DNA from 3 places in the Sinomonas sp. B1-1 genome. Region 2 is predicted to be linked to each of the others. Evidence: predicted binding sites of a transcription regulator. Region 2 holds the regulator's gene; each other region holds the start of a gene.
What was found. The regulator LexA, encoded in region 2, represses DNA repair genes until DNA is damaged. The targets are predictions, from matches to a motif close to TCGAACANNTGTTCGA.
Positions count from the first base shown of each region.

Region 1: ACQ5BE_RS05680 (DUF222 domain-containing protein) is a predicted target of LexA. The motif match lies at 3,500-3,515, and genes of this name have one in related genera.
Region 3: ACQ5BE_RS17415 (DUF222 domain-containing protein) is a predicted target of LexA. The motif match lies at 2,668-2,683, and genes of this name have one in related genera.

Region 1 covers NZ_JBCHVF010000002.1:203,978-210,468, reverse strand. The annotation lists gene ACQ5BE_RS05690 (FtsK/SpoIIIE domain-containing protein) at 1-1,983, shown strand, start outside; gene ACQ5BE_RS05685 (HNH endonuclease signature motif containing protein) at 1,986-2,330, opposite strand; gene ACQ5BE_RS05680 (DUF222 domain-containing protein) at 2,278-3,489, opposite strand; gene ligA (NAD-dependent DNA ligase LigA) at 3,652-6,000, shown strand; gene ACQ5BE_RS05670 (inositol monophosphatase family protein) at 5,997-6,491, shown strand, end outside.
Region 2 covers NZ_JBCHVF010000002.1:50,325-56,815, forward strand. The annotation lists gene ACQ5BE_RS04905 (histidinol-phosphate transaminase) at 100-1,200, opposite strand; gene ACQ5BE_RS04910 (LysM peptidoglycan-binding domain-containing protein) at 1,311-1,754, opposite strand; gene lexA (transcriptional repressor LexA) at 2,088-2,795, shown strand; gene ACQ5BE_RS04920 (ATP-dependent DNA helicase) at 2,821-4,878, opposite strand; gene hflX (GTPase HflX) at 4,871-6,491, opposite strand, start outside.
Region 3 covers NZ_JBCHVF010000015.1:66,877-73,367, reverse strand. The annotation lists gene ACQ5BE_RS17430 (MFS transporter) at 1-935, shown strand, start outside; gene ACQ5BE_RS17425 (DUF3151 domain-containing protein) at 1,026-1,454, opposite strand; gene fbaA (class II fructose-bisphosphate aldolase) at 1,474-2,496, opposite strand; gene ACQ5BE_RS17415 (DUF222 domain-containing protein) at 2,791-4,230, shown strand; gene ACQ5BE_RS17410 (TerC family protein) at 4,434-5,621, shown strand; gene ACQ5BE_RS17405 (response regulator transcription factor) at 5,669-6,491, opposite strand, start outside.

The DNA.
Region 1 (6,491 bases), 150 kb from region 2:
GGCGTCGTGGACGTCGCGGCGCGCGGGCGGTCCCTCGGCCTGCACCTCATCCTCGCCACGCAGCGGCCCGCCGGCGTCATCAAGGACAACCTGAGGGCCAACACGAACCTGCGCATCGCACTGCGCATGGCGGACGAGGCCGATTCCGAGGACATCCTCGGCGAGAAGACCGCCGCCTACTTCGACCCGTCCATTCCGGGGCGCGGCGCGGCCAAGACCGGGCCGGGCCGGGTCCAGGGGTTCCAGACCGGCTACGCCTCCGGGTGGACCACAGACCGGCCGGCGAAGCCACGGATCGACATCGCCGAGATGGACTTCGGCACGGGAGCCTCCTGGGAGTCCCCGGTCGACCCCTCGGACGGGGGCCCGGAGACTGAGGGTCCCAACGACATCGCCCGCATGGTCCGCACCGTGTCGACGGCGGCGGACCGCCTCGCGATCGACGTTCCCCGCAAGCCGTGGCTGGCCGAGCTGCCGCAGACCTACGACTTCGCTAAGCTCCCCAACCCCCGCACCGATGAGCGGCTCCTGCTGGGCGTCGTCGACGATCCCGCCCACCAGAGCCAGCCGACGTTCTCCTACGAGCCTGACCGCGACGGCAACATGGCCCTGTACGGCACGGGCGGCGCCGGCAAGTCGGCCGCCCTGCGGACCATCGCGGTCGCCTCCGCCGTCACGATGCGCGGCGGCCCCGTCCACGTGTACGGGATCGACGCCGGGTCGCGTGGCCTGCACATGCTCGCCGACCTGCCGCACGTCGGCGCGGTGATCGACGCGGACGACGCCGAGCGCGTGGGGCGGCTCATGCGGCACCTTGCCGCTCTGGTCGACGAGCGTTCGGATCGCTATGCCGCCGCCCGCGCGGGCACGATCGGCGAGTACAGGCGCCTCGCGGACCGTCCTGACGAGGCACGCATGATCGTCCTGATCGACGGCATGGGCGCGTTCCGCGAGCTCTACGAGTACTCGGCGGACAACGACGTGTTCGACGTGCTGACGCAGCTGGCGTCGGATGGCCGCGCCGTCGGGGTTCACCTCGTCATGACGGGCGACCGCACCAACTCCATCCCGGCCTCGATCGCGGCGAGCGTCCAGAAGCGCATCGTCCTGCGCATGACCGGCGAGGACGACTACATGATGTTCGGCCAGCCGAAGGATGTCGTGACGCCCCAGTCTCCTCCGGGCCGCGGCGTCGTCGACGGCCTCGAAGTCCAGCTCGCCGTCCTGGGAGGGAACGCCAACGTGGCGGTCCAGGCGCGCGAGGTGGTCAGGCTTGCCACGGCGATGCGGCGCCAGGGCGTCGCGGAGGCGCCGGGCATCCGGAACCTGCCCGACGTCGTCGTGGGCGCCGACCTCCCGCTCGACAGCGGCCGCGTTGCGCTCGGACTCGAGGACTCGACCCTCGAACCGCTCTTCGTCGACCCGTCCGGGGCCTTCATGCTCAGCGGGCCGCCGGGGTCCGGACGCACGACCGCATTGGTGGCCCTCGCGGCGGCGCTGCGGCGGGCGCGGCCCGAGGTGCGGCGCGTGTACGTCGGATCCCGGAAGTCTCCGATCGCCGGGCTGCCGCTGTGGGACGCGAGCTATGTCGGCGAGGACGCGGTCGCTGCCGCGGCAGACGGGCTCCAGCTGGACGTGGGCGTGCGCGAGTTCGCCCTGTTCGTCGAAGGGCTGCCAGAGTTCGACTCGACGCTGGCCGAGGCCGGGCTCTCGTCGCTGGTCACCGCTATGGACCGGGAGGGCCTGTGGGTCGTCGGGGAGTCCGAGACCTCGGGCTGGGGCTCCGCGTGGAGCCTGTCCCAGCCGTTCAAGAACGGTCGGCGAGGGCTCCTGCTCAACCCGACCGAGATGGACGGGGACTCGCTGCTCAGCACGTCGCTCGGCAGGATCCGCAATCCCAAGTACGTCCCCGGCCGCGGCTACTACGTGGCCCGGGGGAGGGCGCTCAAGGTCCAGACGGCATACGAGGACCTGGCCGTCTGACATCAGAACGGCGGAGGTTCGTCGTTGTGCGGATAGGTCACGTAGGTCCGGCCCGAGGGGGACGTCCATTCGAGCGTGCCCGGCTGTGGTCTCTGACCCGCAGGGCCGTCCATCGCCGCTCGTCCCCGGGCGACCGCATCGTCCTGCCGGGCGCCGATCTGCGCCACTGTCCAGTGGCCGAGGGACTTGAGCCGGTGGTGCTCCCGGCACAGGAGGGCGAGATTGTCGGTCGAGGTCGCACCGCCGTCGGCCCACTCGTGCGCGTGGTCCGCCTCGGTGGCCGCTGCCGGTCGGTCACACCCGGGAAAGCGGCACGTGCGGTCCCGCGCGCCGAGGAACCGTCGCATCGCCGCGGTCGGCGCGTACCGGGCCCGGCCGATGGCGAGCGGTGCCCCATTCGAGGGGTCCACCCAGAGCTTCGTCCAGGTCGCTGCCTCCAGCGAGGGCCCGGGCCGTCTCGGCGTCGAGGGGGCCATAGCCGACGATCTCAGCCGGCGTGTCCGCACTGCCCGCGAGCGTTGCCGCCGGGATCGTCACCACCACTTCACACCGGATGCCGGACGCCGCGCGACCACGCACGGTCTCCCGGTCCGATGCCGGCGCCCCGCAATCGAGGGCGAGGTCTGCCAAGGCGTCGGCGCGCAGTTGTGCGAGCGTACGGTGCTCATCGGGCGACTGGAGCGAGCGTGCAACCGCTTCCAGGTATGTGTCGATGGCGCTTCCCACCTCGAGAGGCAGATAGGCAGTGAGCCAGCACATGCCGTCAGCGGCCGCCTCCAGGTCCACTCTCCGCTCCGTGATCGCCTTGGCGCGGCGCGCTGACAGGGGCTCGACTGCGTACTCTTCTGCCAGACGATTGAGCTTCCTCCGCAGGGCGCTCGGGTTCGGCACGCGGTCGGGGTCTTCGGGGCAGGCTGCCGCGACGGCGGCCCCGAAGAATCCACTCAGCTTCTCCGCCGGCACCGGAACGGCGGCATCCATGACCGCCATTGCCCGTCGCCGTGAGAGGCGACCATCGGCGAGAGCTTCAAGGACTGCATTGGCAGCAGGCTCGGTAAGCGCCTGTGCCTCCGCCACCATTCCCTTGGCCGTCCTCGCGGAGACCTTCAGGGCTGCCGAGATCTCGGACGCCGCGACCGATGCCGCGTCGGCCCTCCAATCCGGGTCAATCTCAGGCCCGCATGCTCGAATGAGCGCCGTGATCGTTGCCGCCCGTTCGGCGATCCGCGCCGATTCGAGTCTTTCGAGGTGCAGTAGATGATCCACGAGGTCGTCGGCGGCTGCCTCCTGGAGCGAGGACGCGAGGACGCGAGGAGCCAGTTCGGCTCCCGCACCGTGAGCAGGTCCTGCGCCTGCGCCCGAGCCGTAGCCGTACGAAACGTCCCGAAGCGCCCACTCGGCCTCCAGCCACCCTGGCGGTTCCAGAGCTTCCCCGATGGGCTCGGACACCATGGCGGCAGCCTCCCACCCCTGAAGCTTCTGCTCGAACCTTTCTTCTTCCCACATATAGACAGATTAGAAGGTATCTTCGAAGAATGGAAGGCCTGCGACGGCCGCGTCGAAGCGACCGCGCCGCCTCCCGCGTCCCGGGCCGTCAAGGCAAGGGGAGTGCCGCTCATCCGTCCCCGTCGGGGAACAGTGTCGGAGGGTTAGGGCAAGATAGTCACCGTGAGCGCTGAATCCGTGAGCCAAGCCGTCTCCGACGAGGCCGTAGTCCCGCCCGAGTCCCTGAGGGAGGAGTACGAGGCCCTTTCGGACGAGGTGCGCAGGCACCGCGCCGCGTACTACAACGAGGACGCGCCGCTCATCTCCGACGCCGAGTACGACGTCCTGTACCGGCGCCTGGAGGAGTTCGAGGCCCTGCACCCCGAACTCGTCTCGAACGACTCGCCAACCCAGGAGGTGGGAGGCGAAGCGACAGCTGCGTTCGCGCCCGTCGGACACCTCGCACGCATGTACAGCCTCGAGGACGTCTTCTCGATCGACGAGCTCGAAGCGTGGATCCGCCGCGCAGAGGCGAGCGTTGCCGCCGTCGGCCTTCCGCCCGCGAAATGGCTCACCGAGCTGAAGATCGACGGGTTGGCCGTCAACCTCCTCTACCGCAAGGGCGAGCTCGTCCGCGCGGCGACCCGCGGCGACGGGCGCACCGGTGAGGACGTCACCCACAACGTCCTCACTATCAAGGACATCCCCCAGCGTCTGGCCGGGAACAGCCACCCCGACGAGGTGGAGATCCGCGGCGAGGTCTACATTCCCACCAAGGCGTTCAACGAGTTCAACGAGGCGCTCATCGCCGAGGGCAAGGCGCCGCTCGCCAACCCCCGCAACGCCGCCGCCGGTTCGCTGCGTCAGAAGGATCCGGCCGAGACCGCCAAGCGGCCCCTGAGCATGTTCGTCCACGGAATCGGTGCCCGGGAGGGCCTCGCGTCGTCGAGCCAGGCCGAGACGTACGAGCTCCTCAAGGCGTGGGGCCTGCCCACGAGTCCCTACTACGAGGTCCTCGACACCTATGAGGAGGTGCTGGCCTTCATCGAGCGCTACGGCGACAAGCGCCACAGCCTCATCCACGAGATCGACGGGATCGTGGTCAAGGCGGACGACTTCGCGACACAGCGCGCGCTCGGCCACACCTCGCGGGTCCCGCGCTGGGCGGTCGCCTTCAAGTACCCGCCGGAGGAGGTGCACACCAAGCTCCTCGACATCCGCGTCAACGTGGGTCGCACGGGCAGGGTCACCCCCTACGGCGTCATGGTCCCCGTGAAGGTCGCCGGTTCGACCGTCGAGATGGCCACCCTCCACAATCAGGACGTCGTGAAGGCCAAGGGCGTCAAGATCGGCGACGTCGTCGTGCTGCGCAAGGCCGGCGACGTGATCCCGGAGATCGTAGGGCCGGTCCTCGCCCTCCGCGAGCAGCAGGATCCGCCGGTCCGGGATTTCGTGATGCCCTCCGAGTGCCCCTTCTGCGGCACGCCCTTGGCGCCGTCCAAGGAAGGCGAAGTGGACGTCCGGTGCCCCAACGCGCGCTCCTGCCCCGCCCAGCTGCGCGAGCGCGTGTTCCACCTGGCAGGCCGCGGCGCCTTCGACATCGAGGCGCTCGGCTGGGAGGCAGCGATTGCGCTGACGCAGCCCGCTGCTCCCGAGACTCCTCCGCTCGAGAACGAGGCGGGCATCTTCGACCTCGCCCCGGAGGACCTCCGCGACGTCATGATCCGCCGCGAGAAGCGCGCGAAGGGGGCGGGCACGGGGGAATGGGAGCTCGTGCCGTACTTCTACACCAAGCCCACGGCCAAGACACCGTCGAAGCCCACGGCCAACACCGAGAAGCTCTTCCGCGAGCTCGAGAAGGCCAAGTCCCAGCCGCTGTGGCGCGTGCTCGTGGCGCTGTCCATCCGGCACGTGGGGCCGACGGCGTCGCGCGCACTCGCAACCCGCTACGGCTCCATGGATGCCCTGCGTGCGGTGCTCGCGGCCCCGGACGCCCGCGAGCAGCTCTCTGAGGTCGACGGGGTCGGGCCGATCATCGCGGACGCCCTCATCGAATGGTTCGCCGAGGATTGGCACCGGGAGATCGTCGACCGCTGGAAGGCCGCGGGCGTGGCCATGGCCGACGAGCAGCATGCTTCCGCAGCCCGCACGCTCGAGGGGCTCACCGTCGTCGTGACCGGAAGCCTGGAGGGCTTCAGCCGCGACGAGGCCAAGGAGGCCATCATCATCCGCGGCGGCAAGGCCTCCGGCAGCGTGTCCAAGAAGACCGACTATGTGGTGGCCGGCGAGAGCGCGGGATCCAAGCTCGACAAGGCCGAACAGCTCGGGCTGCCGATTCTGGACGAGGCGGGCTTCGTCAAGCTCCTTGCCGAAGGCCCGGGGAAGGCGGAGGCTGCGGCGGCTGAGGGCGAAGCGGCACCAGAGGCGGGGACTCCCTCGGACGACGACGGCGCCTCCACGGGCGAGGAACTCGCCGCCCGGATCGGCGAGGCCGAGGAGGACCCGGAGACGGACGGGGAGGCAGCGCCGTGAGCGCCCAGTACTCACTGGACCTACTGGCGGGCCTGCTCGCGACGGCCCGGCGCGCCGCTGCCGCCGGGGCGGCGGTCCTGTCCGGCCGCGAGGCGGGGACCCTTGCCGTGGGTGACGCCGAGCAGGAGACGAAGAGCTCCGGCAGCGACTGGGTCACCGCTTTCGACTTGGCCGCGGAGAAGGCCGTGAGGGACGTCCTCGCGTCCGAACGGCCCCGCGACGTCATCACGGGCGAGGAGGACGGGACCACAACCGTCGAGGATCCGAGCGGCTTCCGCTGGTCGATCGACCCGCTCGACGGGACCACGAACTTCATCCGGGACATCGTCTACTACGCCACGAGCGTCGCGGTGGCCGATGCCGAGGGCCACTGGCTCGCCGGCGTCGTGAGCGCGCCGGCTCTGGACCGGGAGTACTGGGCCGTGCGGGGCGGGGGAGCGTTCCGCTCCGACGGGCGTGGCGCCCCGCGCCAGCTGGAAGGCCCCACAGCG
Region 2 (6,491 bases):
GTGTCCTTCGGGTGAGGGGGTGTGGTCTCTATTCTATTCGCCTCGCAGCACGCCCCGTGCCGGGGGCGCGGGGCGGCGCGCGGTCGGGGACCGCCTCGCTCAGTGCGCGAGCAGCTCCTCGAGCCGCGTGAGGAACGCGGTGGTCTCCGCCTCGGTCCCGGCGGTCACCCGCAGGCTCCCGGGGATTCCGACGTCGCGCACCAGCACACCGACCTCGAGAAGTCCGCGCCACACGGCCTGCGGGTCCTCGAAGCCGGTGACGAACACGAAGTTGGAGTCCGAGGCGGCGGGGGTGAGCCCGAGCCGGGTCAGCTCGCGGACGATCCTGTCGCGCTGGCCCTTGATGGCCTCGACCTCTGCCATCAGGGAGTCGCGGTGCCGGAGCGCCGCGAGCGCGGTGGCCTGGGTGACGGCGGAGAGGTGGTAGGGAAGCCGCACGAGGCGGAGGGCGTCGATCACCTCGGGCGCCGCCGCGAGGTAGCCGAGCCGGGCACCGGCGAGGGCGAAGGCCTTGCTCATGGTCCGCGTGACGACGAGCCGGGGACGCCCGGGAAGGAGCGTGAGCGCCGTGGACGTCCCCGCCTGGGCGAACTCGGCGTACGCCTCGTCGACGATGACGATGCTCTGGCTCGCCTCCCCCGCCTCGTAGACGGCCTCGACGACGTCGAGGCCGAGTGCCGTCCCGGTCGGGTTGTTCGGCGAGCAGAGGATGACGATGTTCGGCGCGTGCTCACGCACCTGGGCGGCTGCGGACTCGGGGCTCAGGCCGAAGTCTGCCGACCGCTCGCCCCGGAGGTACGCCGTCCCGGTGCCGCTCGCGAGCAGGGGGTACATGGAGTACGTGGGCGGGAAGCTCAGGACCGCTCGGCCGGGTCCGCCGAAGGCCTGCAGGAGCTGCTGCAGGACCTCGTTGGAGCCGTTCGCGGCCCAGAGCTGCTCCGCCGACAGCCCGTGGCCGAGGTACTCGGCGAGGGCCTCGCGCAGCTCGGTGAACTCCCTGTCGGGGTAGCGGTTGAGACCGCCGGCCACCGCGCGGACGGCCTCCACGATGGCCTCCTGCACGTCCGCGGGGACCCCATACGTGTTCTCGTTGACGTTGAGCTGGATGGGGACGTCAAGCTGCGGCGCACCGTAGGGGTGCTGTCCGCGGAGATCGTCGCGGAGGGGGAGGCTGTTGAGTCGTTCGAGCTGGTCGTCCACCGGTCCAGCCTACGCCAGCGGCACCGGCGCCCACATTCCGGGGGCCAGCCGAAGACCCCGGAAACGGCACCATGCGGCTCGCCCCGGAGAGGTTCAGCGGGCGGAGAGGTTCAGCGGGCGAGCGGAACGACGATCTGCTCGCCGGGGAGCACTCTGGTGCTCTCCAAGTCATTGAGCTGGCGGATCTGGCTGATCGTCACGCGCGGGTCCTGGTCGGGCACACGGCCCTCGGCAATGCTCCACAGCGACTGGCCGGGCTGCACGGTCACCGTTTCGACAGCGCCGGGGCCGACCGCCTCCCCGGCCGCCTTCGCCGGCGCCATGAGCGCAGACCACGCGACGAGCACCGCCAGCGCCGCAGCGAACACCGGCAGGACGACGAGGACGAGCCTTCCCCTGCGCGTCAGGCGCAGCGGGGCCTGAGCAGGCGCGGACCGGAAGTCCCTGCCCGGCGACGCCGGGCCGCAGTGGACCACCTTCAGCCGGCGGCGTGCCTCCTGCTTGGCCGGGAGGGGAGCCCCGTGCCCATTTCCGGCGAGGATCGCGAGTGCCATGATGCGCCTTCCCCTGCGCAGTCGCCGAACGAGGTCGAGTGCGAACACATCGGCGGCACTCTGCGCAGTGTTTCGAAGAAACGTTCGAAGTGATGACTCTTTCTTAGCACCTGTCCACGATGCATGTCCAGACACGGTCGAACACATGTTTGAAAGGCCTGTCCGACTGGCCTACGGTGGGGATAGCACCGGGTTCCACGCCGAGCTGCCCGCCCCCGTCGACCATGACGACATCCTGCCGAGGGGGTACGACAGTTCTCGCAGGGAGGCCCCGGGGCATCGACGGACGGGATCCCGGAGCGCGTGGCGCCCCCGGTGGAGAGGCAGGACGGCATGGCATCACGGACCAGAGCAGCCAAAGGACTGACGGCGCGCCAGAAGAGGATCCTCGAGACGATCCAGCGCTCCGTGCAGCTCAAGGGCTACCCGCCGTCCATGCGCGAGATCGGGGACACGGTGGGCCTCGCAAGCCTCTCAAGCGTCACGCACCAGCTGATGCAGCTCGAGAAGCTGGGCTACCTGCGCCGCGATCCCAAGCGCCCCCGCGCCATGGAGGTCCTGATGCCGCTGACGCTGGACGAAGGCGAACTGAGCGTTCCGGCCGAGGAGGCCGCCGCCCTGCGCGGCGCGACCGGGGTCCCGCTCGGGGACATGGCCAGCGCTGCCGACACGGCGCTCGTTCCGCTGGTCGGGCGCATCGCCGCTGGTGGCCCCATCCTTGCGGACCAGGCGGTCGAGGACGTCATGCCGCTCCCCCGGCAGCTGGTGGGCTACGGCGAGCTGTTCATGCTCAAGGTCAAGGGCGACTCCATGATCGACGCCGCCATCTGCGACGGGGACTGGGTGGTCGTGCGCCGGCAGAACGCGGCGGAGAACGGCGACATCGTGGCCGCGCTGCTCGACGACGAGGCGACGGTCAAGACCTTCCGCCAGCGCGACGGGCACACCTGGCTCCTGCCGCAGAACACCCGCTACGAGCCGATCCTCGGCGACCACGCCACCATCATGGGCAAGGTCGTCTCGGTCCTGCGGTCGGTGTGAGCCCGCCGTTGGGCCGGCGGCCCGTTCAGCCGGCGGCGGCGAGACGCCTGAGCGCGTCGGTCACGACGTTCCGGTCGGCGGTCCCCCACAGCGGCGGGAGCGCTCCGCGCAGGAACGCCCCGTAGCGCTCGGTCGCAAGCCTCGAGTCGAGGACGGCCACGACGCCGCGGTCCTCGGTCGAGCGGATCAGCCGCCCTGCGCCCTGCGCGAGGCGCACGGCCGCATGTGTCGCCGAGACGGCCATGAAGCCATTCCCGCCGGCCTGGGCGACGGCGCGGGAGCGCGCCGTCGTGAGCGGATCGTCCGGCCGCGGGAACGGTATCCGGTCGATGACGACCAGACGGCACGAAGGGCCTGGGACATCCACGCCCTGCCACAGCGACATCGTCCCGAACAGGCAGGTGTCGGGTTCTGCGGCGAACTGCTTCACGAGGGCACTCATCGATGACTCACCCTGGCAGAGGATCTCGACGTCGAGCCGGAGGCGCAGCTCGTCTGCGGCCTCCTCGGCGGCCCGCCGGGAGGAGAACAGGCACAGCGCCCCGCCCGAGGAGGCCCGCAGGAGTGCCTCGAGGTCGTCGACCGCCTCCGGGGAGAGTCCGCGTCCCGGTCGCGGGAGGTGCTTGGCGACATAGAGCATGCCCTGCCTGGGGTAGTCGAAGGGTGATCCGACGTCGACTCCCGTCCACGAGGGCGCCCCTGCGCCCAGCAGCCCCAGTCCGCCCGCGGTCGGTTCGAACGCCGACCCGATCGCGAGGGTCGCGCTCGTCAGGACGACCGTGTGCCCGTCGAAGAGCCCCTCGCGGAGCCGGCCGCCCACGCCGAGCGGTGCGATGTGCAGCATGGCGGGGGCGTCGTCGTCGGCCGCTGCGTAGCCCGTCACGGGGTCCGGCGCGCCCGTGCGGGTCACCCACATGACCTCCCGGTTGGCCTCCGCCTCGAGGAGCCGCTCGCAGACCTCGAGGACGGCGAGGAGGCGCGACCGGGCGATCTGGCGCCCGCCGTCCGCCGACTGCCCGTCCCCGGGCTTCGAGTCCGACAGCGCCACACGGCACGCGTCCCGCACGAGGGCGACATCCTGGGCCTGCTCCTCGTTCAGCCCGCGCGCGAGCAGGCCCGTCGGCGCAGAGGTGAGCGAGAGCTCGAGGGCGGTCGCGGCGGCCTGCAGGGAATCGACAGTGATCCCGCAGTGGCGGCGCGCGCTCGATGCCGCGGCCTGGATCATCTGGGCCGAGAGCTGGCCGCTCACCGCGCCCGTGACGCGGTCGGCGAGCTCGTGCGCCTCGTCGACCACCACGACGTCGTACTCCGGGAGCACGTTGAGGCCCTCGAACGCGTTGATCGCGAGGAGCGCATGGTTCGTCACGACGATGTCGGCCTCGGCGCCACGCTGCCGCGCGAGCTCGCTGAAGCACTCGGCCGCGAAGGGGCACTTCTGCGCCCCGAGGCACTCGAGCGCCGTGACGGAGACCTGCCGCCACGCCCGGTCGGTGACCCCGGGCACGAGGTCGTCGCGGTCCCCCGTCTCCGTCTCCTCGGCCCACTGGCGCAGGCGCGCCACCTCCCGTCCGAGCTGGGTCGTCGGGCCGGCTCCGGGATGCCCGACGGCGGCGTCCTCGCCCAGGCTGAACAGCTGCCCCTCCGCGGCCTCGTCGGTCGGGAACCCACCCTCGAGCTTGTGCCGGCACAGGTAGTTGGACCGGCCCTTGACGAGCGCGACGTCGACAGGCCGGTCGAGCTTGGGCGTGATGGCCGCAAGCAGGCGCGGGATGTCGCGCCCCACGATCTGCGCCTGGAGCGCGAGCGTCGCCGTCGCGACGACCGCGGGCCGGTCGCTGTGCTGGGCGTGCGCGATCAGCGGAACCAGGTAGGCCAGAGACTTCCCCGTCCCGGTCCCCGCCTGCACGAGCAGGTGCTTCTGCTCCTCGATGGCAGTGGCAACCTGTCGGGCCATCTCGTGCTGCCCGTCGCGCTGCTGGCCGCCCATCGACGCGACGGCCGCGTCGAGGAGGGAGAGCGCCGTCTCCGCGGCCCCGGCGCTGCCCCGTCTCGCGCTGCCGTGCGCTACGGCCGACTCAGTCATGGACCACGAAGGGCGCGAGCTCCGCCGCGAGCTCCTCGCGGACCACGACCTCGGCCCGGGTGCCCTCCTCCACGTGCTCGAGGGAGCGGATCTCCGAGCTCGAGGTGTGCAGGCGGTTGAGGAGGTCACCGCGGCTGTACGGGACGAGGATGGTCAGCGTCACGCTCGGACGCGGGATGGCGTCGCTGATCGCCTCCTTGAGCTCGGCGATGCCCGCGCCGGTCCGGGCGGACACGACGACGTGGCGCGGCTCGCGCTGCCGGAGCCGTTCGAGGACGAACGGGTCAGCGGCGTCCGCCTTGTTCAGGACGATGATCTCGGGGACCTTGCGCGCGTCGACCTCCGCGAGGACCTGGCGGACCGCTGCGATCTGGCCCTCGGGGTCGGGGTGCGAGGCATCGACGACGTGGAGGATGAGGTCGGCGTCTGCCACCTCCTCGAGCGTGGACCGGAACGCCTCGACCAGCTGGGTCGGCAGCGACCGCACGAACCCGACGGTGTCCGCGAGCGTGTAGGGAAGCCCGTCCGGCGTCTCGGCCCGGCGCACGGTCGGGTCAAGGGTGGCGAAGAGGGCGTTCTCCACCAGCACCCCGGCGTCGGTGAGCCTGTTGAGCAGGGACGACTTGCCCGCGTTGGTGTAGCCCGCGATCGCCACCGAGGGAATCTCGTTGCGCTTGCGGTTCGCGCGTTTCGTCTCGCGGGCCGGCTTCATCCCGGCGATCTCCCGCCGCAGCTTGGCCATGCGGGTGCGGATGCGGCGCCGGTCCAGCTCGATCTTGGTCTCGCCGGGGCCACGCGAGCCGATGCCGCCGCCGGCGGCACCGACACGGCCACCGGCCTGCCGGGACATCGACTCGCCCCAGCCGCGCAGGCGCGGGAGGAGGTACTCGAGCTGGGCGAGCTCGACCTGGGCCTTGCCCTCGCGGCTCTTCGCGTGCTGGGCGAAGATGTCCAGGATCAGGGCGGTGCGGTCGATGACCTTGACCTTGACGATGTCCTCGAGTCCGCGCCGCTGTGAAGGCGAGAGCTCCGAGTCGACCACCACGGTGTCCGCCCCGGTCGCGGCGACGATGTCGCGCAGCTCGAGCGCCTTGCCCGAGCCGAGGAACGTCCCGGCGTCGGGCTTCATCCGGCGCTGCACGACGCCGTCGAGCACCTCCGACCCGGCTGTCTCCGCGAGCGCGCCGAGCTCGCGCAGGGAGTTCTCCGCGTCCTCGAGCGTCCCCTCGGTCCAGAGTCCCGCGAGCACGACACGCTCGAGGCGCAGCTGCCGGTACTCAACCTCGGTGACGTCCTCGAGTTCGGTCGACAGGCCGGCAACGCGGCGGAGCGCGCGGCGCTCCTCGAGGTCCTGCTGCTCGCCGTCGTAGTCGCCGTGCTCGGACTGGAGGTCCGAGAGCGCCAGCGCCTTGCGGTCGCCGAGCCCCCGGCGGGTCCGCGTCTCACCCTCGCCTGCGCCCTCGGCACGGCCGTCAGCGCTCCCGTCCCGTCGGGCACCCTTCGCTGCGGCTGCCTCCTCCTTCGCGAGGATCCGGTCGATGACGGCCTGGATGTCGGCTGGGCTCAGGTCCTGCGGGGCCGCGCCGGCGCCGCGGTCAGAGGGCTGATTCGGC
Region 3 (6,491 bases), on a different contig from region 2:
TCGTCCCCTCCGCGAACGCGATGGCGGCGGAGCTCATCCCCTCGAAGTGGCGTGGCTCGATGGCCACCCTCATGATGTCGGGCGTTCCGATCGGCGGCACCGCTGCGGCCCTGCTCGGCCTCTGGATGGTCCCGTCCTTCGGATGGTCGTCGATGTTCCTCGTGGCGATCATCCCGCTTGCGGTGTTCGTTCCGCTGGGCCTCAAGTACTTCCCCGAGACCCTCGGCTCGTCCGCGCACGAGGCCGGCGCCTCCCCCGCCGCTTCGTCCGCACCGTCCACCGCAGAGAGCACGACGCCGCGCAGCGGCTTCCGCGGTCTCTTCGGCAGCGGCTTTGCGTTCCTCTCGGTCCTGTTCGCGGCGTCGACGCTCTTCACCCTGTTCGCCTGGTACGGCCTGGGGACGCAGCTGCCCAAGATCATGCGCGATTCCGGCTCCGATCTCGGCCCGGCGCTGACCTTCACCATCGCGCTCAACCTCGGCGCCGTCGCCGGGTCGATCATCACGGCGTGGGCCGGTGACAAGTTCGGCACGGTGAAGGTCTCGGTGGTCGCAGCGTTCCTCGCAGGCGCAGCGCTCGTCGCGCTCCTCGTGATGCCGGCATCGAACACGGCCTTTGTCTACGCGGCCCTCGTCATCGCCGGCGTCGGGACCCACGGCACCCAGTCACTCGTCATCGGCGCGATCGCTTCGCACTACCCGAGCGCGCTGCGCGGCACCGCACTCGGCTGGGCCCTCGGCGTGGGCCGCATCGGCGCCGTGCTCGCACCGCAGCTCTCCGGGCTCATGCTGGCCAGCAAGGCGGTTCCCCCGTCGATGAACTTCCTCCTCTTCGGCGGAGCGGCGCTCATCTCCGCCGTGCTCCTGGGCGTCGTCGCCGTCCGCGACTCCCGGCGTCGCGCCGCGGCCGTCGCTGCTCCGGCCACAGTGGCCTAGCAGCCTGCGTATGAAAAGCGCGTGGCCGGCTTCCTTCGGGAAGCCGGCCACGCGCCGTCGTGCGTTGTCTGGCTCTAGCGCTGTCTGGCTCTATCGGGCGGCACCCTCGATCGCGGCTTTCGCCGTGGGGTCGGAGCCCTCGAGGAAAGCAGCAATCCGCTCGGGCTCGCCCTCTTCGCCGATCGCGGAGGCGGCCCGTCCGAGCGCGTAGAGCGCGCGGAGGAACCCGCGGTTCGGCTCGTGCTCCCACGGAACGGGGCCGGCACCGCGCCAGCCGCTTCGGCGCAGCGCGTCGAGCCCGCGGTGATAGCCGACTCGGGCAAAGGCGTAGGACTCGATCGTGCGGCCCTCGTCCCAGGCCTCCTCGGCGAGGACGGCCCACAGGAGGGACGACTCGGGATGCCTGGCCACCAGGTCGATGGCCGGCTGGCCGAGGGCGAGTCCTTGGTAGACCTCGTCCTCAGCGGGAAGCCTCGTGGGCTCGGGGCCGAGGAGGTTGGTGCGGAATGTCTCGCTCATCGCTGCCCCTGCGCCCGGCCTACTTGACGGACTTGCCGGCGGAGCCGAGCTGCTGGGCGGCCTCAACCACGCGCGCGGCCATGCCGGCCTCGGCGAGGGCGCCCCACACGCGGGGGTCGTAGGTCTTCTTGTTGCCCACCTCGCCGTCGACCTTGAGCACGCCGTCGTAGTTGGCGAACATGTGCCCTGCCACCGGGCGGGTGAAGGCGTACTGGGTGTCGGTGTCGATGTTCATCTTGATCACGCCGTAGGAGACGGCGTCCGCGATCTCCTGCTCGGAGGAGCCGGAGCCGCCGTGGAAGACGAGGTCGAACGGGTTGTCCTTGCCGATCTTCGCCCCGACCTGCGCCTGGATGTCCTTGAGGATCTCGGGGCGGAGCTTGACGTTGCCCGGCTTGTAGACGCCGTGGACGTTGCCGAACGTCAGGGCAGTGATGTAGCGGCCGTTCTCGCCGGCGCCGAGCGCGTCGACCGTGGCGAGGCCGTCGGCAACGGTCGTGTAGAGCTTCTCGTTGATGGCGTTCTCGACGCCGTCCTCCTCGCCGCCGACCGCGCCGATCTCGACCTCGAGGATCATCTTCGCCGCGGCCGTGCGGGGCAGGAGCTCCTTGGCGATGCGCAGGTTCTCCTCGAGGGTCTCGGCCGAGCCGTCCCACATGTGCGAGTTGAAGAGCGGGTCGCGGCCGGCCTTGACCTCGGCCTCGGAGGCCTCCAGCAGCGGCAGGACGAAGCTGTCGAGCTTGTCCTTGGGGCAGTGGTCCGTGTGCAGGGCGATGTTCACGTCGTAGCTCTTGGCGATCTCGCGGGCGAACGCCGCGAAGCCCAGCGAGCCGACCACCATGTCCTTCACCGACGCGCCGGACCAGTAGGCCGCACCGCCGGTGGAGACCTGGACGATTCCATCCGAGCCAGCCTCCGCGAAGCCGCGGATCGCGGCATTGAGCGTCTGCGACGAGGTGACATTGACTGCCGGGAACGCGTAGCCGCCAGCCTTGGCGGAGTCGATCATCTCGGCGTACTTCTCGGGGGTAGCGATAGGCATTGATGCTCCTCGGCAGTGGCTCGATGGGGTTCACGCGGGGTGCGTGGTTGGGCCACTGCCCATCCTAGCGAGCGGGCCCGCACGGGCGAGTTTCAGGATTTCAAGATGACAGGCAGGCACGACGGCGGCGGGCAGCTCCCGCCGTTGGAGCCCCTCGGCGCGAACCGTTACTCGGAAATGCGTTCGGATATATGTATGGATCTAAGCGGTATTTGGCGCTAGAATAGGAACACGTGTACGAGCAAACCGGGGGTGGAGCGAGTGGCGGGGACGGCAGACCGAGTAGCCGGCGAATTGGCCTTCACCTCCCGGCATCCCGAGGCGCTTCACGGCTTCATCGAGCTCGATCCTCGCACCCTCGACACCCCTGCAGGTGTGGCCAAGGGACTGCGCGCCCTCGCAGAGTTCGAGGCATTCAGCGCAAGCCTTCGCGCGCTTCTGGTCGACAGGCAGAACCAGCACGTCGCCGACCAGCCGCTGGAAGGACGCAAGGGTCAGCCGGAACGACTCGGCGGAGAGGTGGCCCACGCAGCCGCCGTCTCAGAGATCGCGGCACTCCAGAACACGTCGGAAGCGGCTGCCGCCCGCACGCTCAACTTCTCGGTGGCACTCGTCAACACGCATCCGGCCCTCCACGAGGCGCTGGCGGCCGGGGACATCACGGAGTCGCACGCGCGAGCGGTCGTCGACCAGGCCGCGACCCTGCCAGAACGGGCTGCCGAGGCATTCGGCATCGAAGCGCTCGCGCGCCTCCGGGCCCGGAAGGGGCGAATCCGGACGCCGGGCGAGTTCCGCTCCGTCGTTCGGGATCTGCGCGAAAGGCTGCATCCCGAGTCGATCACCCGGAGGAGAGAGGCTGCGCGCGAAGACCGCCGCGTGTGGCTCCAGCCCGACGAGGACGGAATGTGCGTCCTGTCTGCGCTCTTGCCGGCGGAGACGGCCCGGGCGGCCTACGAGCGCATCGACGGCGCCGCGCGCGATCGCGACAGCGAGCATCGGACCCTCCAGCAGCTGCGGGCCGACATCCTCCTCCAGCTCTGCTTGACGGGCCGTGGCGGCGAGGGCCCTCGGTCCGGCGAGGCTCCGCTGTCCGGCGAGCCCATCCCGTCGCTCGAGCAACTGCTCTCCCGAATCACCGCGGAAGTCGTGGTCCACATCCCGCTGGCGGTGGCACTCGGCGCGTCCGACGACGTGGCCCACCTCGACGGGTCTGGCGTCATCGATGCGACCACCGCCCGGCTCTTGGCCGCCGCCGCACCGACCTGGCAGCGCCTGTTCACCGACGACGAGGGAGTCCCGGTCAAACTCGGACGGTCCACCTACAGACCCCCGGCCGGACTCGTTCGCTTCATCCAGTACCGGGACGGCAAATGCGTGGTCCCGGGATGCACGGCCGCGGCGAGGCGTTCCGAGATAGACCACACAATCGAGTGGCAGGACGGCGGCGCAACCAATGCAGAGAACCTCGCACTCCTGTGCACCAAGCACCACGCCCTGAAGTCACTCGCCGTGTTCCATCTGAGGCGGTCCATGCCGGATCACGGCGGGAGGCACATCGGCGAGCCGCCGAAGGTCAGCGGGGACCTTGTGTGGAAGAGCCTCCTCGGCGAGGAGTACCCCGCCGAGCCGGCGGACCGGACCCACATTCTCGGGCCCCGGCCCGCTGCACCCACTGCTGTTCCCGCGGCGCCGCCGGCGCACACCAGCGGGGCCTGCGCCCCGCCGCCCTTCTGATCCCGGATGCCTTCCGATCCCAGACGGCTTTTGCCCTCGGCCGCAGCCTGCCTGTAGCCTAGGAAGTGCGCAGGGGAGTATCCCAAGCGCTGCATACGTCAACACGTCGGGCGCCGGAGCCCGGCCGGGTGCAGCGGCCATCCCATCGGGGTGGTGGAGAGACTTGTGGCGATAGCGCCTACCTGCGAAAGGGACATCTTCCCATGTCTGTATCCCCACTTGTCTGGGGCGTCACGATCGTTCTGATCCTGGCCCTGCTGGCTTTCGACTACTTCTTCCACATCCGCAAGGCCCACGTGCCGACGCTCAAAGAGGCGGCGGTGTGGTCGTCGATATACGTCGGAGCGGCCATCCTCTTCGGCATCGCGGTCCTGGTCTTCGGCGGCCCGTCCATGGGGTCCGAGTACTTCGCCGGCTTCATCACGGAGAAGGCCCTCTCGGTCGACAACCTCTTCGTGTTCCTGGTGATCATGGCGAGCTTCCGGGTTCCCCGTGAGGACCAGCAGAAGGTGCTGCTGTTCGGCATCGTGTTCGCGCTCATCGCGCGCACAGCCTTCATCTTCCTCGGCGTCGCGCTGATCAACAGCTTCTCGTGGATCTTCTACGTCTTCGGCATCATCCTGCTCATCACCGCGGGCAACCTGCTCAAGCCCGAGGACTCCGGTGACGACGAGGCGGACAACTTCATCATCCGTCTGGCCCGCAAGTTCCTCCGCACGTCGCAGCACTACGACGGGGACAAGCTCTTCACGGTTGAGAACGGCAAGCGCGTCCTGACCCCGATGCTCCTCGTGATGGTGGCGATCGGCGGCACGGACCTCCTGTTCGCCCTCGACTCGATCCCCGCGATCTTCGGCCTCACCCAGAACCCGTACATCGTCTTCACGGCCACCGCGTTCTCCCTCATGGGCCTGCGCCAGCTGTTCTTCCTCCTCGACGGACTGCTCGACCGCCTCATCTACCTCTCGTACGGCCTCGCCGCGATCCTCGCGTTCATCGGCGTGAAGCTGGTCCTCCACGCGCTGCACGAGAACACGCTGTTCTTCATCAACGGCGGCAACCATGTCCCGGTCTTCGAAATCACCACCGGCCTGTCGCTCACCGTCATCATCGGCGTCCTGGCCATCACGATCTTCGCGTCGCTGTTCAGCAAGGCCGGCAAGGCCCATGCCGCGGTCAACAACGCCCGCCGCCATGCCGAGAGCTACCTCGACCTCGAGTACACCGCGGACCTCTCCGAGCGCGAGCGCGTCTACCGGGAGCTCATGGACGAGGAGCAGTCGATCCTCGCCATGGACAAGAAGTACCGCGACAAGGTGAAGGACATCGAAGAGATCCGGGCGAAGGTGGCCGAGGCCCACGCCGCGCACGCGGATTTCACCGCCAAATAGCGGCACCCCCTGCCCAGCACACGACGGCGGGCGGTCACCCCGGAGGCCTATGGCCTCCGCGGGTGGCCGCCCGCCGGCGTCTGCGCGAGAATCACAATCCCGCGGTCCACAGCGCAGGTCGCGGCCTCGGTGCGGGAGGCGACGCCGAGCTTGACGAAGATGTTGCTCAGGTGACGGTGGACCGTCCGCTCGCTCAGGTACAGCCGGTCAGCGATGGCGCGGTTGGTCAGGCCCAGGGTGACCAGTTTGAGCACCTCGACTTCGCGTGACGTAAGACCGTACGGTGCAGGATCCCCCCGCAGTAGCCGCTCGACCTCAGCCAGGTCCGGCCCCGCTCCCAGGCCTCGGAAGACTTCGCGGGCGAACGCGAGCTCAATCAGGGCGGCTTCCGCGTCACCCGCCAGCCGGTAGGCCTTGGCAATCAGCATCGCAGTCCGGGCGGTCTCGTACGGAAACGCAAGCGACCGCCACAGATTCGAGGCCGTCCGCAGGAGGGGCAGCGCGCCACGCCAGTCCTGCTCCGCAATGGCAATCTCCCCTGAAGCAGCAGCACAGGCGGCGCGGAGTGCGTCCGAGGTGAAAGCCTCGGCGAGTTGCGCGAGCTCGTCCGCAGCCTCTCGCGCCTTCGTCGCCTCGCCTGCCGCGAGGAGGACTGTCACCGCAGCGGGCAGAACCTCGGCACGCACGGACCTCGCCTCGGACTCGCTGAGCGCACGGAGGATACCGGCCGCCGCAGCCGGCACATCGCCGAGCGACAGCCGGAGCAGCGCAAGGCCCGGCTGTGTCGGCCCTCCCGAGAACGCCGCCGCACGGTACGCCGCCTCTGCGTCCGCAGCGTGGCCGAGAAGCCGATGCGATTCCGCCCGTTCG